Regions from separate parts of the Limnochorda sp. genome, predicted to be linked through region 1. Evidence: riboswitches for the same ligand, from Rfam matches in the RefSeq annotation. Region 1 holds a riboswitch; each other region holds the start of a gene.
What was found. Region 1 has a riboswitch for cobalamin ahead of FWJ67_RS10345 (ribonucleoside-diphosphate reductase subunit alpha). Riboswitches for the same ligand answer to the same signal wherever they lie in the genome.
Positions count from the first base shown of each region.

Region 2: another riboswitch for cobalamin. It lies ahead of FWJ67_RS04155 (ABC transporter substrate-binding protein); the one in region 1 lies ahead of FWJ67_RS10345 (ribonucleoside-diphosphate reductase subunit alpha).
Region 3: another riboswitch for cobalamin. It lies ahead of FWJ67_RS05230 (heme ABC transporter ATP-binding protein); the one in region 1 lies ahead of FWJ67_RS10345 (ribonucleoside-diphosphate reductase subunit alpha).

Region 1 covers NZ_VSCV01000049.1:182-6,971, reverse strand. The annotation lists partial or broken gene FWJ67_RS10360 (S-adenosylmethionine:tRNA ribosyltransferase-isomerase) at 1-259, shown strand, start outside; gene FWJ67_RS10355 (histidine kinase) at 323-1,486, shown strand; gene FWJ67_RS10350 (response regulator) at 1,483-2,175, shown strand; cobalamin riboswitch at 2,347-2,561, shown strand; gene FWJ67_RS10345 (ribonucleoside-diphosphate reductase subunit alpha) at 2,742-5,177, shown strand; gene FWJ67_RS10340 (ribonucleotide-diphosphate reductase subunit beta) at 5,252-6,301, shown strand; partial or broken gene FWJ67_RS10335 (glycoside hydrolase family 3 N-terminal domain-containing protein) at 6,488-6,790, shown strand, end outside.
Region 2 covers NZ_VSCV01000006.1:80,632-87,844, reverse strand. The annotation lists partial or broken gene FWJ67_RS04170 (TCP-1/cpn60 chaperonin family protein) at 1-352, shown strand, start outside; gene mdh (malate dehydrogenase) at 455-1,384, opposite strand; gene FWJ67_RS04160 (hypothetical protein) at 1,573-1,773, shown strand; cobalamin riboswitch at 1,781-1,982, shown strand; gene FWJ67_RS04155 (ABC transporter substrate-binding protein) at 2,080-3,003, shown strand; gene ileS (isoleucine--tRNA ligase) at 3,355-6,174, shown strand; gene FWJ67_RS04145 (DUF5665 domain-containing protein) at 6,233-6,553, shown strand; gene FWJ67_RS04140 (TraR/DksA C4-type zinc finger protein) at 6,579-7,213, shown strand, end outside.
Region 3 covers NZ_VSCV01000009.1:45,286-52,498, reverse strand. The annotation lists gene FWJ67_RS05240 (Mrp/NBP35 family ATP-binding protein) at 1-618, opposite strand, end outside; gene FWJ67_RS05235 (FecCD family ABC transporter permease) at 866-1,927, opposite strand; gene FWJ67_RS05230 (heme ABC transporter ATP-binding protein) at 1,924-2,802, opposite strand; cobalamin riboswitch at 2,915-3,100, opposite strand; gene spoIID (stage II sporulation protein D) at 3,149-4,147, opposite strand; gene FWJ67_RS05220 (SPOR domain-containing protein) at 4,144-4,719, opposite strand; gene FWJ67_RS05215 (bifunctional folylpolyglutamate synthase/dihydrofolate synthase) at 4,754-6,172, opposite strand; gene FWJ67_RS05210 (valine--tRNA ligase) at 6,162-7,213, opposite strand, start outside.

The DNA of each region.
Region 1 (6,790 bases):
GGTCCGGGCCCTGGAGAGCGCAGCCATCGAAGGGGGCGCGGTGAAGCCGGCGACGGGGTTCACCGAGCTCTTCGTCCACCCCGACTATGACCTGAAGGTGGTGGATGGGCTCCTCACCGGGCTGCACGCGCCCGTCACCTCCCACCTGGCCCTGCTCTGTGCCTTCCTGGAGCGGGCGGCGATCTTCCAGGCGTACGGGGAGGCGATGGCCCTGGGCTATCTGTGGCATGAGTTCGGCGACGTCCACCTCATTCTGTGAGCCGTGCATTCGGTGCGTCGCGCGGGCTCGCCTTCTGGCGTGGGCGGACGGGGGACGATCAGCATGGATGCGAACGAGGCCCGGACCCGGGAGCTTCTGGCCCTGAAGACCATCGCGGAGACCCTGAACGAGGCCACCGACCTGGAGCCCATGCTCCAGGGTGTCCTCCCCAAGGTGCTGGAGGCGTTGGGCTTCACCACGGGTTGGATCTTTCTCACCGGGCCCGGCCCCCGGGCCTACCGGCTCATCGCCGATCACGGGCTCCCGCCCGCCCTCTGCCGGGACGCGAAGCGCCCCATGAGCCGGGGCGGGTGTTGGTGCCTCGATGCGTACTGGGGGGGCGGGCTGGAGCGGGCGGCCAACACCATGGAATGCAAGCGCCTGGACGAGGCCCGCCGGCGCCAGTGGGGCGAGACCCACCAGATCAGCCACCATGCGACGGTGCCCCTCGCCTCCGGCAGCGTCCGGTTCGGCCTGCTCAACGTGGCCCACCCAGAGAAGCGGCACTTCTCCCCGCAAGAGCTGGCCTTGCTCGAGTCCGTCGCCCTCCAAATCGGCACGGCCATCGCGCGCGTCCGCCTCCTCCAGGCCCAGCGGGACCAGGCCCGCCTCGAAGAGCGGAACCGCCTGGCCCGGGATCTCCACGACTCCATCTCCCAGTCCCTCTTCTCCCTGAACCTGCTGGCCCAGGGCGCCCGCAAGCTGATCCACCGGGACCCTGAGGAGGCGGCCCGGGCCCTCGAGGAGATCCAGGCCCTGGCCCAGGAGTCCTTGCAGGCCATGCGCTCCCTCATCTGGCAACTCCGCCCTGAAGGCCTCGAACAAGGCCTGATCACCGCCCTGACCCAGTACGGCGCCCGCCTGGGCCTCACGGTGGAGGTTGCCGTGACGGGCGGAGGCGCCGTGCCCCAGGCGGTGGAGGAGGCCCTCTGGCGGATCGGGCAGGAGGCGCTGAACAACGTGCGGCGCCACGCGGGTGTGGACCAGGTGCAGGTCGAGTACGGGCTGGACCGGGAGATGGTCACCCTCACGGTGCGGGATCGGGGCGTGGGCTTTCAGGCCCGGGCTGCCGGCGCTTCGGGCGGTTTCGGCCTCATCGGCATGCGGGAGCGGGCCCAGTCCCTGGGGGGCGATGTGACCGTCCGGAGCCGGCGGGGAGGCGGCACGGAAGTGCGGGCCATCATCCCCCTCCCAGCGGCGTCGGAGGGCGGAGGTGAAGCGCCATGACCCAAGGGAGCGGGCGGCCCATCACGGTCCTCCTGGTCGATGACCATGCGGTGGTCCTCCGGGGCCTGCGCTTCTTTCTCGAAACGGAAGAAGAGATCCAGGTGGTGGGCGAAGCGACGGACGCCGAGACCGCGCTGGAAGCGGTGGAACGCCTGCAGCCGGACGTGGTCCTTATGGACCTGGTGCTGCCCGGGATGGACGGGGTGGCCGCCACCCGGGAGGTGCAGCGCCGCTCCCCCGGCACCAAGGTGATCGTTCTCACCAGCTTCGCGGAGCAGGATCGGGTGGTGCCCGCCATCCAGGCCGGCGCGGCCGGCTACCTCTTGAAGGATGTGGCTCCCGACGTCTTGGTGGAGGCCATCCGGGCCGTCCACCGGGGCGAGGCCCGCCTCCACCCCCGGGTGGCCCAGGCACTCATGCTCCAGGTGGGCCAGCCGCCGGGTCACCCGGCCGCGGCCGCCTCCTCCCTCACCCCCCGGGAGCTGGAGGTGCTCACCCTCCTCACCCGGGGCCTGAGCAACAAGGAGATCGGGGCGGCGCTGGCCATCACCGAGACCACCGTGAAGACCCACGTAAGCAGCATCTTGAGCAAGTTGGGGCTCCAGGACCGGACCCAGGCTGCGGTCTACGCGCTGAAGCACGGGCTCGTCGCGGAGCCTGGGCCCGGCGTTCCCTTGGAGGAGGGCTGAGCGGGCCGGCTCCAAGCTCTGGGCAGGACCTGGACCATCCGCGGGGGACGAGCCCCTGAGATGACTCGCCGGTGGGCAGGACCGGCGGACGGGAGGCGCGCCCGCCTCCGCGGGAACGGAAAACACAAGGTGTAGGGTTGACAACCATTACCATCTACTGTATATTGGGCCTGCAATCGGTCCTGGGCCGGTCCCCCAGACCGGCTCGGGCGAAGAGGGAACCCGGTGCGAATCCGGGACTGCCCCGCAGCGGTGAGCAGGAACGAACGCCGTCATGGGCACTGGGCCGCCAGAGGCCTGGGAAGCGACGGCTAGTAGGTTCGGCGCCCTTCGGGAAGCGCCACTGCCTGCAAGTCCGAAGACCTGCCGATTGCCCTCGCCAGTGGCGAGGTTCACCTTGCGCCTTCGAGGGTAAGGCAGCAAGGGCGTGCGAGGCGTTCGTGGCCCTGCCGGACGCTGGCGGCGTGCCCGCGGGTTGGCCTGCTTCCCGGCCACGGGGCGCCCGTTCCCGCTCTTCCGCCTTGCCTTCCCTCGGGTGCCAGCCACACGAGAGGGAGGCTTTCTTCATGTCTGCCGTCCACCGAGGTGCTTCGTCGCCGGCCCCGGAGCTGGCGTGGGCCGTGGCCGGGATTGAACATGTCTCCTTGGAGACGCTGGCCCAGGCCGCGGCCGGCACGGGGCTGCCCGGCCTCTCCCCCCGGGAGCAGCGCTGGGCCCAGGTGTACGCTGCCCGGGCACTCATCGTGCGCGAGCCCAACTACGCCCGGGTGGCCGCCCGCCTGCTCCTCGACATCGTCTACCACGAGGCGTTGGGTCTGGAGATGAGGGGGGAGCCCCTGGCCTTCGATGAGGTGCGGGCCCGGTACCCGGCGCTCTTCCAGAACGCCGTCCAGTACGGGGTCCGGATCGGGCGGGTCAGCCCGGACCTCCTCCGCTTCGACCTGGACCGGCTCGCCCGGGCCCTCCGCCCCGAGCGGGACCAACTCTTCAGCTACCTGGGCCTCCAGACCCTCTACGACCGCTACTTCATCCATGAGGGCGAGCGCCGCCTGGAGACGCCCCAGCTCTTCTGGATGCGGGTGGCCATGGGTCTGGCCCTCAACGAGGATGACCCCACCCGCCGGGCCATCCAGTTCTACGAGCTGATGTCCACCTTCCGCTTCTGCCCCTCGAGCCCCACCCTCTTCAACGCCGGCACCGTCCACCCGCAGCTGTCCTCCTGCTTCCTCACCACCATCGAAGACGACCTCCACAGCATCTTCATGGGGATCTACAACAACGCCATGCTCTCCAAGTGGAGCGGGGGCCTGGGCAACGATTGGACCCCCGTACGGGCCCTGGGGAGCCATATCCGGGGGACCAACGGCCGGAGCCAAGGGGTGATCCCCTTTCTGAAGGTGGCCAACGACACGGCCATCGCCGTCAACCAGGGCGGCAAGCGGCGGGGGGCCGTCTGCGCCTACCTGGAGACGTGGCACTTGGACCTGGAAGACTTCATGCAGCTCCGCCGGAACACGGGGGATGAGCGCCGGCGGACCCACGACATGCACACCGCCCACTGGATCCCCGACCTCTTCATGAAGCGGGTGGAGGCCGACGGGGAGTGGACCCTCTTCAGCCCCAGCGACGTGCCCGACCTCCACGACCTCTACGGCCGGGCCTTCGAGGAGCGCTACCTGGCCTACGAGGCCATGGCCGACCGGGGTAAGCTCACCCACGTCAAGCGGGTGAAGGCCCGGGAGCTCTGGCGGCGGATGCTCGGGATGCTCTACGAGACGGGCCACCCCTGGATCACCTTCAAGGATGCGGCCAACCTGCGGAACACCCAGGCCCACGCCGGCGTCATCCACAGCTCCAACCTTTGCACCGAGATCCTTCTCAACACCAGCCCCGATGAGGTGGCCGTCTGCAACCTGGGGTCCATCAACCTGGCCTGGCACGTCCGGGAGGGCCGGCTGGATGAGGAGGCTCTCCGGGAAACAGTGACCACGGCGGTGCGGATGCTGGACAACGTCATCGACATCAACTTCTACCCCATCGAGGCGGCCCGCCGGTCCAACCTGCGCCACCGCCCCATCGGCCTGGGTATCATGGGCTTCCAGGACGCGCTTCACAAGCTGCAGATCCCCTATGGGTCCGAGGCGGCCATGGCCTTCGCGGACGAGAGCATGGAGACCATCGCCTACCACGCCATCTTGGCCTCGGCCCACCTGGCCCGGGAACGGGGCCCGTATCCAAGTTACGCCGGCTCCGCCTGGTCCCAGGGGCTCTTGCCCCAGGACACCCTGGAGCGGCTGGAGGCGGAGCGGGGGGTGCCTGTGGAGGTGCCGCGGGGCGGACGGCTGGACTGGACGCCGGTGCGGGAGGCGGTCCGGCGGTACGGCATGCGGAACAGCAACGTCCTCGCCATTGCGCCCACCGCCACCATCTCCAACATCCTGGGCGTCTCCCAGTCCATTGAGCCCGACTACCGGCTCCTCTACACCAAGACCAACCTTTCGGGTGATTTCGCCGTGGTCAACCCCTACCTGGTGGAGGAGCTCCGGGCCCGGGGCCTCTGGGATGAAGAGATGGTGGAGGCGCTGGTCCTCTACGACGGCATCCTGGCGCCCATCGAGCGGATCCCGCCCGAGGTGAAGGAGCGTTTCCGGACCGCCTTCGAGATTGACCCCCGCTGGCTCATCGAGGCGGCCGCCCGGCGGCAGAAGTGGATCGACATGGGCCAGTCCCTCAACCTCTACCTCGCCGAGCCCAGCGGCCGGAAGCTGGACGAGATGTACCGGCTCGCCTGGCGGAAGGGGCTGAAGACCACCTACTACCTGCGGACCTTGGGGGCCTCCCAGGTGGAAAAGTCGACCATTCAGGAGCACCGGCTGGTGGGCGCGCCCCGCTGGCGGCGGGAGGCGAGCCAGCTCGCCCCGGGCCCCGCCGCAGGCCTGGGGGTCGCCCCGGGGACGGACGGTCCCGAGGAGGAGGGGGCCGGCTGTGAGGTCTGCCAGTAAAGGTTCAGGGATGGAGGCGGGTCGGAGCCGCCGTGGGGTGATCGAAACATGGTGGTCCGGGAGGGTGAAGCCTGATGAGCGGCGCTGAGAACCGTCCCTTCGTGCCGGGTCGGCGCTTTGACGCCTCGGAGAAGCGTCTCATCAACTGCGAGACCGTTGATGTGAACCAGCTGATGCCCCTCAAGTACCAGTGGGCCTGGGAGTACTACCTGACGGGCTGCGCCAACCACTGGATGCCCAACGAGGTACCCATGGCCCAGGACATTGAGCTCTGGCGGAGCGGGGCCCTGTCGGAGGCCGAGCGGCACATGATCCTCCGCAACCTGGGCTTCTTCTCCACCGCGGAGAGCCTGGTGGCCAACAACATCATCCTGGCCATCTTCCGCCACGTGACCAACGCCGAGTGCCGCCAGTACCTGCTCCGCCAGGCCTTTGAGGAGGCGGTCCACACCCACGCCTTCCACTACATCGTGGAGAGCTTGGGGCTGGATGAGCGGGAGGTCTTCAACATGTACCGGGAGATTCCCGTCATCCACGCCAAGGACGCCTTCGAGATGGAGCTGACAGCCGCGGTCCTGGACCCTGGCTTCCGCACCGACACCCTGGCCGGCGCCCAGACGTTCCTCGAGAACCTGATCGGCTACTACGTCATCATGGAGGGGATCTTCTTCTACTCAGGGTTTGCCATGATCCTCTCCCTCCACCGGCGGAACCGGATGACGGGCATCGGTGAGCAGTTCCAGTACATCCTGCGGGACGAGACGGTCCACCTCGCCTTCGGCGTGGACCTGATCAACGGCATCAAGGCGGAGAACCCCGAGCTGTGGACGCCCGCCTTCCAGCAGCGGGTGATCGAGACGATCCGCCGGGCGGTGGAGCTGGAGGTCCGGTACGCGGAGGAGGTGCTGCCCCAGGGCGTCATGGGCCTCACCGCCCCCATGTTCCGCGAGTACGTCCAGTCCATCGCCGACCGCCGGCTGGAGCGGCTGGGGCTGCCCGCTCAGTACGGCTCGGCCAACCCCTTCCCCTGGATGGCGGAGACCATCGACCTCTCCAAGGAGAAGAACTTTTTCGAAAGCCGGGTGACCGAGTACCGGAGCGCGGCCACCCTCCAGTGGGATTGAGGCGGCTGTGGGCTGGGCCTGACGGCAGGTGTCACCGGCCGCGGGCTGGATCCAGGCGGGCGGGGGACTCGGTTCCGGGCGGGGCTGGTCCCCAGGGGAGCCGACCCCCGGGGCGAAAGAATGGAGTGGGAGCCACCACCGGAAGGAGGGGACAGGGTGCTTCGCCACAAGGACCGGATCGCGCGCATGACCCTGGAGGAGAAGATCCAGCTCTGTTCGGGGGCCAGCACCTGGACGACCAAGGCCATGCCCCAGCACGGCATCCCGTCCCTCTTCCTGGCCGACGGGCCCCACGGCCTGCGGAAGCAGGTCTCCGAGCAGGGCGATCACCTGGGGATCCACGCGAGCCAGCCGGCCACCTGCTTCCCCACGGCCAGCGCCGTGGCGTCCACCTGGGATCTGGACCTGGTCCGGGAGATGGGGGAGGCCCTGGGCAAGGAAGCGGTCCAGCAGGGCATCAACGTCCTCCTGGGGCCGGGGGTGAACATG
Region 2 (7,213 bases), on a different contig from region 1:
GCCCGCCTTGGAGCAGCTGAAGCTGGAGGGCGACGAGCAGGTCGGCGTCAACATCGTGAAGCAGGCGCTGGTGGAGCCGCTCCGGCAGATCGCCAACAACGCCGGCTACGAGGGCTCGGTCATCGTGGAGGAGGTCCGCAAGGCCGAGCGGGGCATCGGCTTCAACGCCCTCAGCGAGAAGCTGGAGAACATGATGGAGGCGGGGATCATCGACCCGGCCAAGGTGACCCGGACCGCGCTGGAGAACGCGGCCAGCATCGCCAGCCTGGTCCTCACCACCGAGGCGCTGGTGGCCGAGATTCCCGAGAAGGAGAAGACGCCCGCTGGGCCCGGGGCCGACATGGACTTCTGAGCCCGCCCTGGCGAGCGCGAAACGAGGCGGCCGAACGGCCGCCTCGTCTTTTTGTGGGCATCCCATCGCCGCGGGGACACCGGACGGGGATCACCCCGACCGTCAGAAGGAGAGCTTGGCGAGCGGCTCCCGCACCGACTGAACCGAGCGGCGGAAGGCCTCCTGCTCCTCGGGGGTGAGTTCGATCTCCACCACCTTCTCGATCCCCTTGCCGCCCAAGATGACGGGAACCCCCACGTAAATGTCCCGCTCGCCGTACTCGCCGTCCAGGTAGGCGATGGCCGGCAGGAGGCGGCGCTGATCCCGCAGGATCGCCTCCACCATGTCCGCGGTGGATGCGGCCGGGGCGTAGAAGGCGCTGCCGGTCTTGAGCAGGTTGACGATCTCGCCGCCGCCCTTCCGGGTCCGCTCCACGATTCGGTCGATGGTCTCCCGGGGCAGGAGCTTCTCGATGGGGATGCCGCCCGCGTAGGAGTAGCGGACCAACGGCACCATGGCGTCGCCGTGGCCGCCCAGGACGAAGGCGCTCACATCTTTGACGGAGATGCCCAGCTCCTGGGCGATGAAGGTGCGGAAGCGGGTAGAGTCGAGCACGCCCGCCATCCCCATGACCCGCTCCTTGGGCCACCCCGAGATCCGGTAGGCGGCGTAGGTCATGACGTCGACGGGGTTGCTCACCACAATCATGAAGGCGTTGGGCGAGTACTGGACCACCTGCTCGACCACGCTGCGGATGATGTTGAAGTTGGTCTGGAGCAGGTCATCCCGGCTCATCCCCGGCTTGCGGGCCACACCGGCGGTGATCACCACCACGTCCGAATCCCGGGTGTCCTCATAGCTATTGGTGCCGATGACGTTCACGTCGAACCCGGCCACCGGGCCCGCCTGCAAGAGGTCCAGGGCCTTCCCCTGGGGGAGTCCCTCCACCACATCGACCAGCACCACATCGCCCAGGTTCCGGGAAGCGATCCAGTGGGCGGTGGTGGCGCCCACGTTGCCGGCGCCTACGATGGTGATCTTCTTCCGAGCCATCCTAACCCCCCTGTTCCGAGCCCACCCGTGTTGAGAGCCGCATCACGGACAGTGTACCAATTCCTGGAGTCCCCATCAATCGATGGGCCTCGCTCGGGGAAGGTCTCTCCCGGGGAAGGACGAACCTTGCAGGAAAAGATTGGGAAGGGTCATCATCATTCGGAACACGACGGAGGAGGCGAGCGGCGATGCGGAGGGTGGTCCCTCCCCAACCGGACCTGGAGGCCCTGGCCCGGTCCTTCTTCCAACTGCTGGAGACCGACCGGTCCAGCGAGCTCTTCCTGGCCCGCTTCCAGGAGGTGGATCAGGGCTTGGAGGCGGCCCTCCAGGCCCAGGAGGCTGGGATGGCCCGCCGGCAGGAGGCGGCTGGCGGGGCAGCGAAGCCCTGATCGTCTTCCATCGTTGCAGGCGGGGGGTGCCCGGCCGGGAGACCTGCCGGGAGAATAGGGAAGTCGTCATCCGGCTTCGGCCGGAGAAGCGCGCGGGCCCGCCACTGTGACCGGGGAGGCGCCCGAGCCCACTCGCACCCGCGGGGAAGGGCCGGGCAGAGGCCGAGGATCCGGGAGCCAGGAGACCTGCCCCCTGCCGCCGGCTCACCTGCGTGGGGCCAGGACGAGCCGTCCTTCCTGGCGCGCGCCCCGGGCCGGGGCGCTGGTCGTGGCGGGCCTGCCATCGCCTGGTGGAGGTGTGCAGCCATGCTGGTCCGATCCGGCGCCCGCGCTCTGGGGCTCCTCACCCTCGTCTGGGCCCTCGCCCTCCTTGGGGCCCCTGCTTCGTGCGCCCAAGAACCGCTCGTGGTCGAGGACGTGCTGGGGCAGCGGTTCACCTTCGAGCAGCCGCCCCAGCGGATTGTGGCCCTCTCGCCGTCGATCACCGAGAACCTCTTTGCCGTCGGAGCAGGGGAGCAGGTGGTGGGGGTGAGCGCGTACAGCACCTACCCGCCCGAGGCGGCCCGCCTGCCCGTCGTCTCCGACGCGGTCCAGGTCAACCTGGAGCGGCTCCTGAGCCTGGAGCCCGATCTGGTGGTCGGGGACATGCAGGTGGTCCGGGCCCACGTGGAGCGGCTGCAGGCCTTGGGCGTGCCCGTCTTCGCGGTGGACGTGCCCGACCTGGAGAGCCTCTTCGAGACCCTGCTCCTTCTCGGGCGGATGACGGGCCACCAAGAGACGGCCCAGGCCCTGGTGGAGGGCCTGCGGGCACGGGTGGCGGCGGTGGAGGCCCGGACCGGTCACCTGCCTGCCGACCAGAGGCCTCTGGTCTTTGTGGAGGTGTGGCATGAGCCCCTCATGACCGCCGGCCCCGGAAGCTTCATCGACGAGCTGGTCACCCGGGCGGGCGGCCGGAACCTGGCCTTCGACGCCCCCACCCCCTGGCCCACCTACAGCGTGGAGACCGTCCTGGCCCGGGACCCGGAGGTGATCCTCCTCACCAACCGGTACCGGGAGGAGGTGCTGGCCCGGCCCGCGTGGCAAGAGGTGCGGGCCATCCAGACTGGGCGGGTCTACGAGGTGGAGCCCGACTGGCTGACCATCACCGGCCCCCGGCTGGTCGACGGCTTGGAGGCCCTGGCCCAGCTCTTCCACCCGGAGCTCTTCCCGGCGGAGGAGGGGCCCAATTGACGGGCAGGACCAGCCGTGGCTATAATGGGAGCCACATGAAGACGGCTGGGTAAGGCGCCGGGCTCAGGAGGCGGCCCGGCGAGCCAATGGCGATGAAGAGGCGAGTAGGGGCGGCCTCCCCGGAACGAGCGAGCCGGGAGGGTGGGAGCCGGCTCCGGGCCCGTCCCGAAGATCCCCTCGGAGCTGCTCCGCTGAACGGCGGCTAGGGCTCAGTAGGCGGGGCCGGTTGGGGCCGTTACCCCTTTCGAGTGGGAGCGGTCGGCTGACCGCTCCAAGACCGGGTGGTACCGCGGGAGTGTGGACTCTCGTCCCAGGGGCGAGGGTCTTTTTTTGTTCGGGAGGGCGGAAGGCATGGACTACCAGAAGACCGTTCAGTTGCCGACGACTGACTTTCCCATGCGGGCGCAGCTGGCCAAGCGGGAGCCCCAGCGCCTGGAGGCCTGGCGGGAGCAGCGGCTCTACCAGAAGCTCCAGGAGCAGCGGCGGGCGGCCCGGCCCGACGGCCCGGACTTCGTCCTGCACGACGGGCCGCCGTACGCCAACGGCCACATCCACATCGGCACCGCCCTCAACAAGATTCTGAAGGACTTCATCGTCCGGGTCCACGCCATGGAGGGCGAGTGGGCGCCGTATGTGCCCGGCTGGGACACCCACGGCCTGCCCATCGAGCGGGCTGCCTTGCTGGAACTGGGGGTGGACCCGGAAAGCCTCGACCCGCTGGAGCTGCGGCAGAAGTGCCGGGAATACGCGCTCCGCTTTGTGGAGGTCCAGCGGGAGGAGTTCGAGCGGCTCGGGGTCTGGGGTGACTGGGAGCACCCCTACCTCACCCTCACGCCGGAGTACGAAGCCCGGCAGGTGGAAGTCTTCGGCGAGATGGCCCGCCGGGGCTACATCTACAAGGGCCTCAAGCCCGTCTACTGGTGCCCCGAGTGCCGCACGGCCCTGGCCGAGGCGGAGATCGAGTACCAGGACCACCGCTCGCCCTCCATCTACGTCGCCTTCCCTGTGGAGGATGCCCGGGGGCTCTTTGAGCCCGAGGGCGCGGCGGTGATCATCTGGACCACCACCCCCTGGACCCTGCCGGCCAACAAGGCCATCGCGCTCCACCCCGACCTGGAGTACGTGCTGGTCCGGGTGGGCGAGGGGGCCCGCTACCTGGTGGCCCGGGGGCGCCTGGAGGAGGTCCAGAAGGACCTGGGCTGGGAGGCGGTGACGGAGGAAGGGGCCTGGCGGGGGGCGGAGCTGGAGGGGATCGTGACCCGCCACCCGCTGAAAGACCAGACCTCGCCGCTCATCCTGGGTGAGCACGTCACCCTGGAGCAGGGGACGGGCGCGGTCCACACCGCCCCCGGCCACGGCCTGGAGGACTATGAGGTGGGGCTCCGCTACGGCCTCGAGGTGTACGCGCCCTTGGATGAGCGGGGCCGCTTCACCGGGGAGGAGCCCCGTTACCAGGGGCTCCCGGCCCAGGAGGCGAACGAGCGGATCCTGGCCGACCTGCAGGCGGCGGGGCGGCTCCTCCACGCGGGCCAGCTGGTCCACTCCTACGCCCACTGCTGGCGCTGCAAGAACCCCGTCCTCTACCGGGCGACGCCCCAGTGGTTCGCCTCCATCGACGCCTTCCGGGAGGCGGCCCTGGCCGCGGTGGACGGCGTCCAGTGGGTGCCCGCCTGGGGCGCCGAGCGGATGCGGGAGATGGTGAAGGACCGGCAGGACTGGTGCATCTCCCGCCAGCGGGTCTGGGGCGTGCCCATCCCCGTCTTCTATTGCGAGGCCTGCCAGGAGCCCATCATCGAGCCGGAGACCATCGCCGCCGTGGCCGACCTCTTCCGGAAGGAAGGGTCTGACGGGTGGTTCACCCACGAGGCGTCGGAGATCCTGCCCGAGGGCTTCCGCTGCCCCCACTGCGGCGGCGATGCCTTCCGCAAGGAGCAGGACATCATGGACGTCTGGTTCGACTCGGGCGCGAGCCACGCCGCCGTCCTGGAGGACCGGGGCCTGGGCTGGCCCGCCGACCTGTACCTGGAAGGCGGCGACCAGTTCCGCGGGTGGTTCCAGTCCTCCCTCTTGACGGCCGTCGCCACCCGGGGCCAGGCCCCCTATCGGAAGGTGCTCACCCACGGGTGGGTGCTGGACGGCGAGGGGCGGGCCATGCACAAGTCCTTGGGGAACACCATCTCGCCCCTGGAGGTCTGCGACAAGTACGGGGCCGATGTGCTGCGGCTCTGGGTGGCGGCCAGCGACTACCAGAGCGACGTGCGGGTCTCCGACGCCATTCTGGAGCAGGTGGCCGACGTCTACCGGCGGATCCGGAACACCATCCGCTTCATGCTGGGCAACCTGGCCGACTTCGACCCTGCCCGGCACCGGGTCCCCCGGGAGGGCCTGGAGCCCTTGGACCGCTGGGCCCTCCACCGGTACCGGCGGCTGGTGGAGCGGGTCCGGAGCGCCTACCAGGAGGATGCCTTCCACCTGGTCTACCACGCGGTCAACAGCTTCTGCACCGTGGAGATGGGCGGCTTCTACCTGGATGTGGTGAAGGACCGGCTCTACTGCGAGGCGGCCGACGCCCGCAGCCGGCAGGCGGCCCAGACGGTCCTCTATGAGGTGGTCTCGGGGCTGATCCGGCTCATCGCGCCCATCCTGGTCTTCACCGCCGACGAGGCCTGGGAGCACCTGCCCGAACAGGCCAGGACCCAGCCCAGCGTCCACCTGGCCACCTTCCCCGGGGTGGAGGAGGAGGCAGGCTTGGAGCTGGAGGCCGGCGAGGAGGCCGCCTGGGACCAGCTCTTGAACCTGCGCCACGCCGTCTACCAGGCCATCGAGGAGGCCCGGGACCGGCGGGAGGTGGGCGGCAGCCGGGAGGTGTCCGTGGAGCTCTACCTCGCCCCCGAGGCGGGCGAGCTTAAGGCGAGCCTGGAGGCTTTGGGGGATCTGGCCGAGCTCTTCCTGGTCTCGGAGGTTCGCTTCCACGAGGGGCCGGCGCCTGCAGAGGCGGCCGCCATCCGGCTGGGCCAGCTGGAGGTGGGGGTGCAGGTGCGCAAGACCGCCCACGCCCGCTGCCCCCGGTGCCGCCGGAACCACCCCACCACCGGCCAGGACCAGCGCTTCCCCGAGCTCTGCCTCCGGTGCGCCGCGGTGGTGGCCAGCCTGGAGCCCGCCGGCTCGTGAGCGGCGGCCCCCGCGTGCCCCGGGCTCCCTTCGGGGAGCCTAAGCCCGGGGGGACGCGGTGGGAGGTCCAGCGCGGCGTCGGAAGCGGAAGGCGGTCCTCCGGCACTTGGTGCGGCAGGTGAGCGGGATCGCCCGGCGCATGGAAGAGGCCCACATCGCCGAACTGGTCGATCTCTACCGGAACCCCCGCCGAGCGCTCTTATGGCAGCTGGGCGGGGGTCTTTTTCGGGGCGTGGGCATCGGGATCGGCTTCACCCTGGTGACGGGGCTGATCGTCTACCTCCTGACCCAGCTGGCCGCCCTCAACCTGCCCCTGATCAGCGGCATCATCGCCGACATTGTGCGGATCGTGGAGCTGGAACTGCGGGTGGGCCGGTGAGCCCCCCGGTGGAGGAGGGGGAACGGTGGAGAGGCGGGCGCCCATCGATGAAGGGCGGGCCCGGGAGCTCCTCGTGAAGGAGCGGGAACGGCTGGCCAGCCTCTGGGAGCAACTGAACCGGGAGGGCATGGGCCAGAACTCCCTGCGGGAAGGCCTGGCCGAGCTCTCGGTGGTGGATCAGCACCCGTCCGATCTGGGGTCGGAGACCTTTGAGCGGGGGAAGGACCTGGCCCTGAGGGAGACCACCGGGCGGTTGCTCGCCCAGGTGGAAGCGGCCCTGGAGCGGCTGGACCGGGGGGAGTACGGTGTCTGCCAGGCGTGCGGGCGCCCTATTGAGGCGGAGCGGCTGGAGGCCCTGCCCGCCGCGGAGCGGTGCCGGAGCTGCCAGGAGGCGATGGAGCAGGAGCCGCCGGAAGCGGCCCGCTCCCGGCCCGTGGAGGAGGAGAGCCTGCCCGCCTCCTTCTCCCGGCTCTTCGGGGATGAGCCGGAGGATGTGGGGCTGGAAGGGGAGGATGTCTGGCAGGAGGTGGCCCGCTTCGGGACGGCCAACACGCCCCAGGACATCCCGGGAGCGGTCGACTTCGATGACGCCTTTCTCGAGGGGGAGGAGCCCCAAGGGGCGACCGAGCCCGTGGAGGAGATCCCCGACCTCCGGGGGAA
Region 3 (7,213 bases), on a different contig from region 1:
GGCAACGAACTGGTTCAGGACCTTCCCCAGCATGGGCCCCCGCCAGATGATGGGGGTTCCCTCATCGACGAAGTTGCCCATGGAGATGACCTTCACATCGTGGGCGACCATGGGGATGATCTTGCCGTCGACGACGGTGGGCTGCCGGCCCGAAAGGCCAAACATACGCGAGATGCTGAACCCATAAATGTCCGCGTCGAGGAGGCCCACCTCATAGCCCAGCCTGGCCAGGGTGACGGCCAGGTTGGCGGTGATGGTGGACTTGCCCACCCCGCCCTTGCCGCTGGCCACCGCGATGATCTGGGTCTGGGACTCGGGGGCCAGGACGGGCGCCCGTTCCACGGTGTTGTTGAAGAGGTTGGCCCGCTCCTGGGGATCCATCTCCACCAGCTCGACCACCACCTCGCCCACACCGGGCATCCCCGCCAGGCGCTCCTTCACCATGCCCTCGATCACCGCCTGGAGCGGGCAGTTCATGGTGGTCAGCTTGATCTCTACGATGACCCGGTCGCCGTCGGCCTCCACCCGGCCCACCATGCCCAGGTCGCTCAAGGGGCGCCGCAGCTCAGGCTCCCGCAGCTCCCCAACCGCCTTCCGTACCGCCTCCAGATCGACCAACGAAACCCCTCCCTACAGCCTCGGCCGGCCGTTCCCATTCTAATGGTTCCTGGGATCCTTGCCAAGGACGAGGCGCTCTCGGATGGCTGGCTGCCGCGCCTTTCCCATGGGGCTGGGGCTCCTCGCCAGCGGGCGCTGGCTCCACCTTCCCGACTCTGCCGGCCCTTGAGGTCGCCGGGCGAGGAGACCCAGCCCCAGAGGGACCGTGTCGCGACACCCTGGCTCCGGAGACCGGTCGGCCCGCCCCCTACCCCAGCCCAGCCCGGTACCGCCGGAGGAGCCAGAGGAAGAAGGGGACGCCGGCCAGGGCGGTGACCACGCCCACGGGGAGCTCGACGGGGCTGAGGAGCATGCGGGCCAGGGTGTCGCTGGCCACCAGGAGCGCGGCGCCCAGGAGGCCGGCCAACGGAATGAGGAGCCGGTGGTCGGGGCCGGTCACCAGCCGGACCGCGTGGGGCACGATCAGCCCCACAAAGCCGATGACGCCCGCGGCGGAGACGGCGGCCGCGGCCATCACCGACGCGGTGAAGAGCAACCGCCGCTGAACCCGCTCGGGCTCCACCCCCAGGTGGTAGGCCGCGTCCTCGCCCAACAAGAGCACGTTCAGCTCCCGCGCGTGGGCGAGGGCGAGGAGGAGCCCGCCGGCGACGTAGGGAGCCACCTGCCCCACCTCCCGCCAGCCCGCGCTGGCCAGGCTCCCCAGGAGCCAGAAGAGGGCCTTGTCCGCACTCTCCCGGTGGAGGGTGAGGAGGAGGGAGACGATGGCCGAACAGAAGGCGGAGACGGCCACGCCCGCCAGGAGGAGGGCCGTGAGGGGGGCCCGGTCGCCCACCCGGGCCAGGCGGTAGACGGTCACCACCGCCGCCAGGGCGAAGAGGAGGGCGACGGCGGGCACCGTGTGGTCGCTCAGCCAGGGCACGGCCGGGGCAAGGGTGACGGCCAGGACGGCCCCCACGGACGCGCCGCCCGAAACGCCCAGGATGTAGGGGTCGGCCATGGGGTTGCGGAAGAGCCCCTGCAGGGTGGTGCCCGCCACCCCCAGGGCGCCTCCGATGAGGACACCCAAGACCACCCGCGGCAGGCGGACCTGGAAGAAGATCACCTCGTAGCTGGCTGGCCACGTGGGCTCGAGCCGGAGCCACCCCAGGCGCCGCAGGGTCATCTGGGCCAGGGTGCCCGGGCCGATGGCGGCAGGCCCCAAAGCCAGCGCGGTGATGGCGGCGCCGGCCAGGATGGCCAGGGCCAAGGCAACGGCGACGGCGGGGCTGGGGCTGAGCCTGGGGCGCGGCTGAAGATCGGCCGGTGTCACGCCGTTCCCTCCTGGGCGGCCCCAGGGGCCTGGACGGTGCCGCCCGCCTCGCCGCCTTCCAGCGGGAGGAGGTGGACGGCCGGGGTCTCCACCGCCGGATGACGGCCCAACATCACCCGGGTTCCGTAGACTGCTTCCAGGATGGGAACGGCCAGCACCTGGGCCGGCGGGCCATCGGCCACCACCCGGCCCCCGGCCAGGAGGACCAGGCGGGGGGCGTAAAGGCTGGCCAGGTTCAGGTCGTGGAGGACGGCCACCACCGTCACCCCTTCCTCCCGGCAGAGGCGGGCCAAGAGGTCCAAAACCTCCACCTGGTGGCCGATGTCCAAGTGGCTCGTGGGCTCATCCAGGAGGAGGAGCTGGGGCTCCTGGGCCAGGGCCCGGGCCAGGACCACCCGCTGGCGCTCGCCCGCGGAGAGCTGGTTGAAGGGCCGTCCCGCCAGGTGGACCACCCCCGCCCGGCCCATCGCCTCCCGGACCTTCCGGCGATCGGCGGGCCCTTCCCGCTGGAAGCGCCCCAGGTGGGGCGTCCGGCCCATGGCGACCACCTGTTCCACCGGAAGGGCGAACGGCGCCGGCTCTTCCTGGGCGACCACCGCCACCCGGCGGGCCAGCGCGGGAACGGACCACTGGGCCAAGGGCCGGCCCCACAGGTGGATCTCGCCACCCCAGGAGGGGAGGCGCCCGGTGATGGCCCGCAAGAGGGTGGACTTGCCTGAACCGTTGGGACCGATGAGGGCCACCAACTCGCCCCGCTGGACGACCAGGGAGAGGTCGTGTAAGACGGTGGTGCCGCCGTACCCGGCGGTCAGCCGGCGGATGGCCACGAGCGGCCGGTCGGGCGTGAGGCGTTGGTCCTGGAAGGTCTGGCGCACCGGGATCCCTCTTTCCGCGCGCCCTCAAGAGAAAACCCGGCCTGCAAGCCGGGGGAAGGAACCAGGGCCCGACGGGATCCGGCTCAGACGGTTCCCCCATCCCTCGGAGGGCGTCGTCTGATGGGCGCGTGGCAGGTCTCCTGGCTCCCGGATCATCGCCAGCCCTCACCTTCCCCAGCTCCAGCCAGGTGGTCTGTCGAGGGGGGCTCCCCGGTCACAGTGGCGGGGCCGCTCGGGATTCCCACCCGATTCCCTATTCTCCGCCCCGGAGGGCGGCACCCCGCGCCCGTCTTCCATGCTCTTGTCCATCATACGGCCGGTCCCCCGGCCCGTCAATGGACCCCCGTCACCGGCCCCCTCCGTCGCCCGGCCAGGTGGTGAGCACCGTTCCCGGATAGTAGTGGGCCAGGATCTCCCGATAGGTCCGGCCGGCCCGGGCCAGCCCGTCCGCCCCGTACTGGGACATGCCCACGCCGTGCCCGTAGCCCCGCAGCAGGAATCGGGCGCCGTTCCCCTCCCAGATCACCTCGAACCACGTCGAGGGCAAGCCCAGGGCCTCCCGGATCTGGCGTCCCGTGTAGATCCGAGAGCCGTACTGGACCCGTTCCACCCGGCCCGAGGGGTACCGGCTCAGCACGAAGAGCGGCGGCTCCTCGCCCCGCCACTCCAAGGGACCCAGGCGGCCCGCCAGTTGGGCCCGATCGATGAACCGCTCCGTCTGGGCGTAGGGGCCCCGGGCGCCGTAGGGGTCGTAAAGGCTGACCAGGTACGGCAGCGCCTCCCGCCAGACGTTCTCCGACGCCTCGGTCTGGCCGCCGCTGGTGGAGTGGTACGCGGCAAAGATGGGCTCGCCCTGGTAGGTGAGGATCTCGCCCTCGGTCGCCAGGACCGCCTCGGCGATCTTCCGCCAGGCGAAGGGATACCGCCACCAGCCCCAGCGGCGCCGCAACGCCTCCTGGGAGCTCCACGCCTGGTCCCGGGAGGCCTGGTCGGTCAGGGCCGTCCCGTCGGTGGCCCTGGGTTGGACGAGGCTCCGCACCGCCAGGGTCCGGGCGGCGACGGCCTGGGCCTTCAGCGCCTCAGGATGGAAGGTGACGGGCATCTCCGCGGCCACCACCCCGGCCACGTAAAGCTCCAGGGGGATGGCCTCCACCTGGCCCAGGTCGCTCCGCCAGAGGGCGACCGGCGGTCCCTCCAAGGGTGGCAGGGGCGGCCAGAGCGCGGTGAAGACGGCCAGCCCCAGGCCCAGCAGGAGGCCGGCCAGGGCCACCCACCCGTAGACCGACCGGGAGGCCCGGCGGGCGGCCGCTCGCAGGCGGACGGTGGTGTTGGCCAGGCGGCTCATGGCGATCGCTGGATGAACGCGTCCGGGTAGCCCGCCGCGCGCAGGGCCTCCAGACGGGCGGCCGCCCCCGCCTCGCTGCGGAAGGCGCCCGCCTGGACCCGGTAGGGCGGGCCCGATGTGATGCTGGCCTCGAAGCCCTGGGCCTGCAGCTGCTCCACCAGCGCTTGGGCCCGGTCCCGATCCATGAAAGCCCCGACCTGCACCCGGTAGAGGCCGCCGGAGCTCTCTCCGCTCCCGCTGGACGGCGCCGACGAGGCCGGCGCCGGGGCCGGGGCGCTCGACGACGGGGCACTCGAGGAAGAGGTGGTTGAGGCGGGCCGCTCCTGAGTCCGGGCCGCGGGCGTGGTGGCCGGACTGCTGACGGCCACCGAGGATGGCGGCGGCGGTGAAGAGACCAGGGTCTCCCCCACCGACGGCTGGGGCATGGTCAACAGCGAGATCAGGTAGTAGCCCAGGCCGTATCCGATGGCCAAGGCCACCAAACCGACCAAGGCCACCTGCAGGCGGAAGGGAATCCCCCGACGTTTGGGCCGCCGCACCCGCCGGGTCGCCCCGTCGCGTTCACCTCTCATGCCTGTTCCCCCCGCCTCTTACTTCCCTAGCCGGTCAGGCGCTCCTGCCGTGGAACCATCTTTCCCCCGAGGCCAGCCGGGCCTTCACCTCGCCCACCAGATAGAGGGAGCCGCAAAGGCAAATCCAGTCGCGGGGCCCCCGCACCCGGTGGGCCTGGCGGAGCGCAGCCACGGGATCGGCGACGGTCCAGACCTGGGAACAGTGAGCCCGGGCGGCCGCGGCGATCCGTTCGGGCGCCAGCGGAGGCAGGCGGCCCTGCCCCGTTTGGGTGACCACCACCCCCGCGGCCAGGGGGGCCAAGGCCGCCAGCATGGCATCCACCGGCTTGTCTTCCATGCAGCTGAAGACCAGGTAGAGGGAAGGCCTCTCCCCCTCCCCGGCCCCGGGGCCGAAGCAGGGAGCCAGGGCCTGGGCCAGCGCCCGGGCCCCTTCAGGGTTGTGGGCCCCGTCGAGGATGAGCCGTCCCGGGACGATCTCGAACCGCCCGGGCCAGCGCAAGCCCCGCCAGCCCTCCTCCAGCCAGCGGACCGCCTCCCGCTCCCAGGCCACCGACTGCCCACCCTCGGGGTCCCCCCGCCGGGCGGCCAGGGTGAGCACCGCGGCGGCGGCCACCGCGCCGTTGAGGGCCTGGTGGGCCCCACCCAGGGGCAGCTGGAGCTGGTGGGTGCTGCCCCAGGGGGTCGCCACGCGGAAGCGGACCCGCCCCAGCTCCACGTCGTCCACCTGGTAGGCGAAGGCGCCGGGCCCGCGGCCCTCCACCACCCGGACCACCGGCGCGCCCACCGCCTCCGCCTGGGCGAGGAGCACCTCCAAGGCCTCGGGCGGCTGGGGGGCCAGAACCACCGGCCGGTCCGCCTTGATGATCCCCGCCTTCTCCCCCGCGATGGCGGCCAGGCTGCCCCCGAGGACCTCCATGTGATCGTGGCCGATGGGGGTGATCACGGCCAGCTCCGGCACCACCAGGTTGGTGGCGTCCCAGCGGCCGCCCAAGCCCGTCTCCAGGACCGCCCACGCCACCCCCTGGCGGGCGAAGTGGTCGAAGGCGATGGCCGTCGCCACCTCAAACTGGGTGGGTCGGCCCACCTCCGGGGTGGCGGCCGCTCGCTCGGCCAGGGGGCGGACCCGCTCCACCCCCTCGGCCAGCGCCTCATCGCTGATGGGCTGGCCGTTCACCCGGATCCGTTCGTGGAAGCGGACCAGGTGGGGCGAGGTGTACAGCCCCACCCGGAAGCCCGCGGCCTGCAAGGCGGCCGCGATGGCCGCAGCCGTCGAGCCCTTGCCGTTGGTCCCCGCCACATGGATGCTCCGGAAGGCCCGCTGGGGCTCGCCCAGGCCCTGGGCCAGGAAGGCGATCCGCTCCAGCCCCGGCCGGGAACCGAACCGGGCCAGGTCGGCCAGGTAGGCCAAGGCCTGGGCCGCCGGCCCGGTCTCCGCCACCGGTTCATGCCCCATGGGCGCCGTTCCCACCCGCGCCCGCCCGCTCCAGGGCGGCCAGCTGGTCAAGCAGCTTGGCCTCCTTGGCCTCCGCCTCGGCCAGGCGGGCCTCCTGCTGCTGGACCACGTGGGCCGGCGCCTTCTCCTTGAAGCCGGGTCGCTCCAAGAGGGCCCGGGCCCGGGCGGCCTCCTCCCGGGCGGCGGCCAGCTCCTTCTCCAGGCGGGCCCGCTCCTTCTCCAGATCGACCAGACCCGCCAGGGGGAGGTAGATCTCCACCCCGCCCGCCACCGCGGTGACCGCCGCCTCCCGCTCGGGCACCGCGCCGCCGGGCGCCACCAGCTCCAGCCGCTCCAGCCGGGCCAAGGCGCGGATCTCCCGCTCCATAGCCTGAAGGGCCTCCAGAAGGGCGGGCTCCGCCCGAAGGACGGCCGTCACTCTCCGGGAAGGCTCCACGCCCCGCTCTGCCCGGAGGTTCCGGATGGCCCGGATCACCTCCAGCACCCGGCCCACCTGCTTCTCCGCCTCGGGATCCTCCAGGCCCTGGGGCCGGGGCCAGGCCGCCCGGGCCAAGGTGGGGCCATGGACAGGCAGGCGCTGCCAGATCTCCTCGGTCAGGTAGGGCATGAAGGGGTGGAGGAGGCGGAGGCTTCCGTCCAGGACCGCGAAGAGGGTGGCCTGGGCAGCCCGGCGCTGGCGGGCCGCCTCGCTCTCCGGATCATCGCCCCCCTGGTAGAGCCGGGGCTTGACCAGCTCAATGTAGGCATCGCACAGGTCGCTCCAGATAAACTCGTAGAGGACCTGGGCCGCCTCACCCGGGTCGAACCGCTCCAAGAGCCGGTGGACCTCGGAAGCCGCCCACTGGTACCGGGACAGAATCCAGCGGTCGGCCAAGGTGAGGGCCTCCCGCTCCTTCCAGGCCTGCAGGCCGTCAGGCGACCCGGCCAGGGCTTCCAGGGCCGCCCGGTCGGCATCGGCCAGGTTCAAGATGGCAAAGCGCGACGCGTTCCAGACCTTGTTGGCGAAGTTCCGGGCCGACTCCACCCGATCGGTGCGGAAGC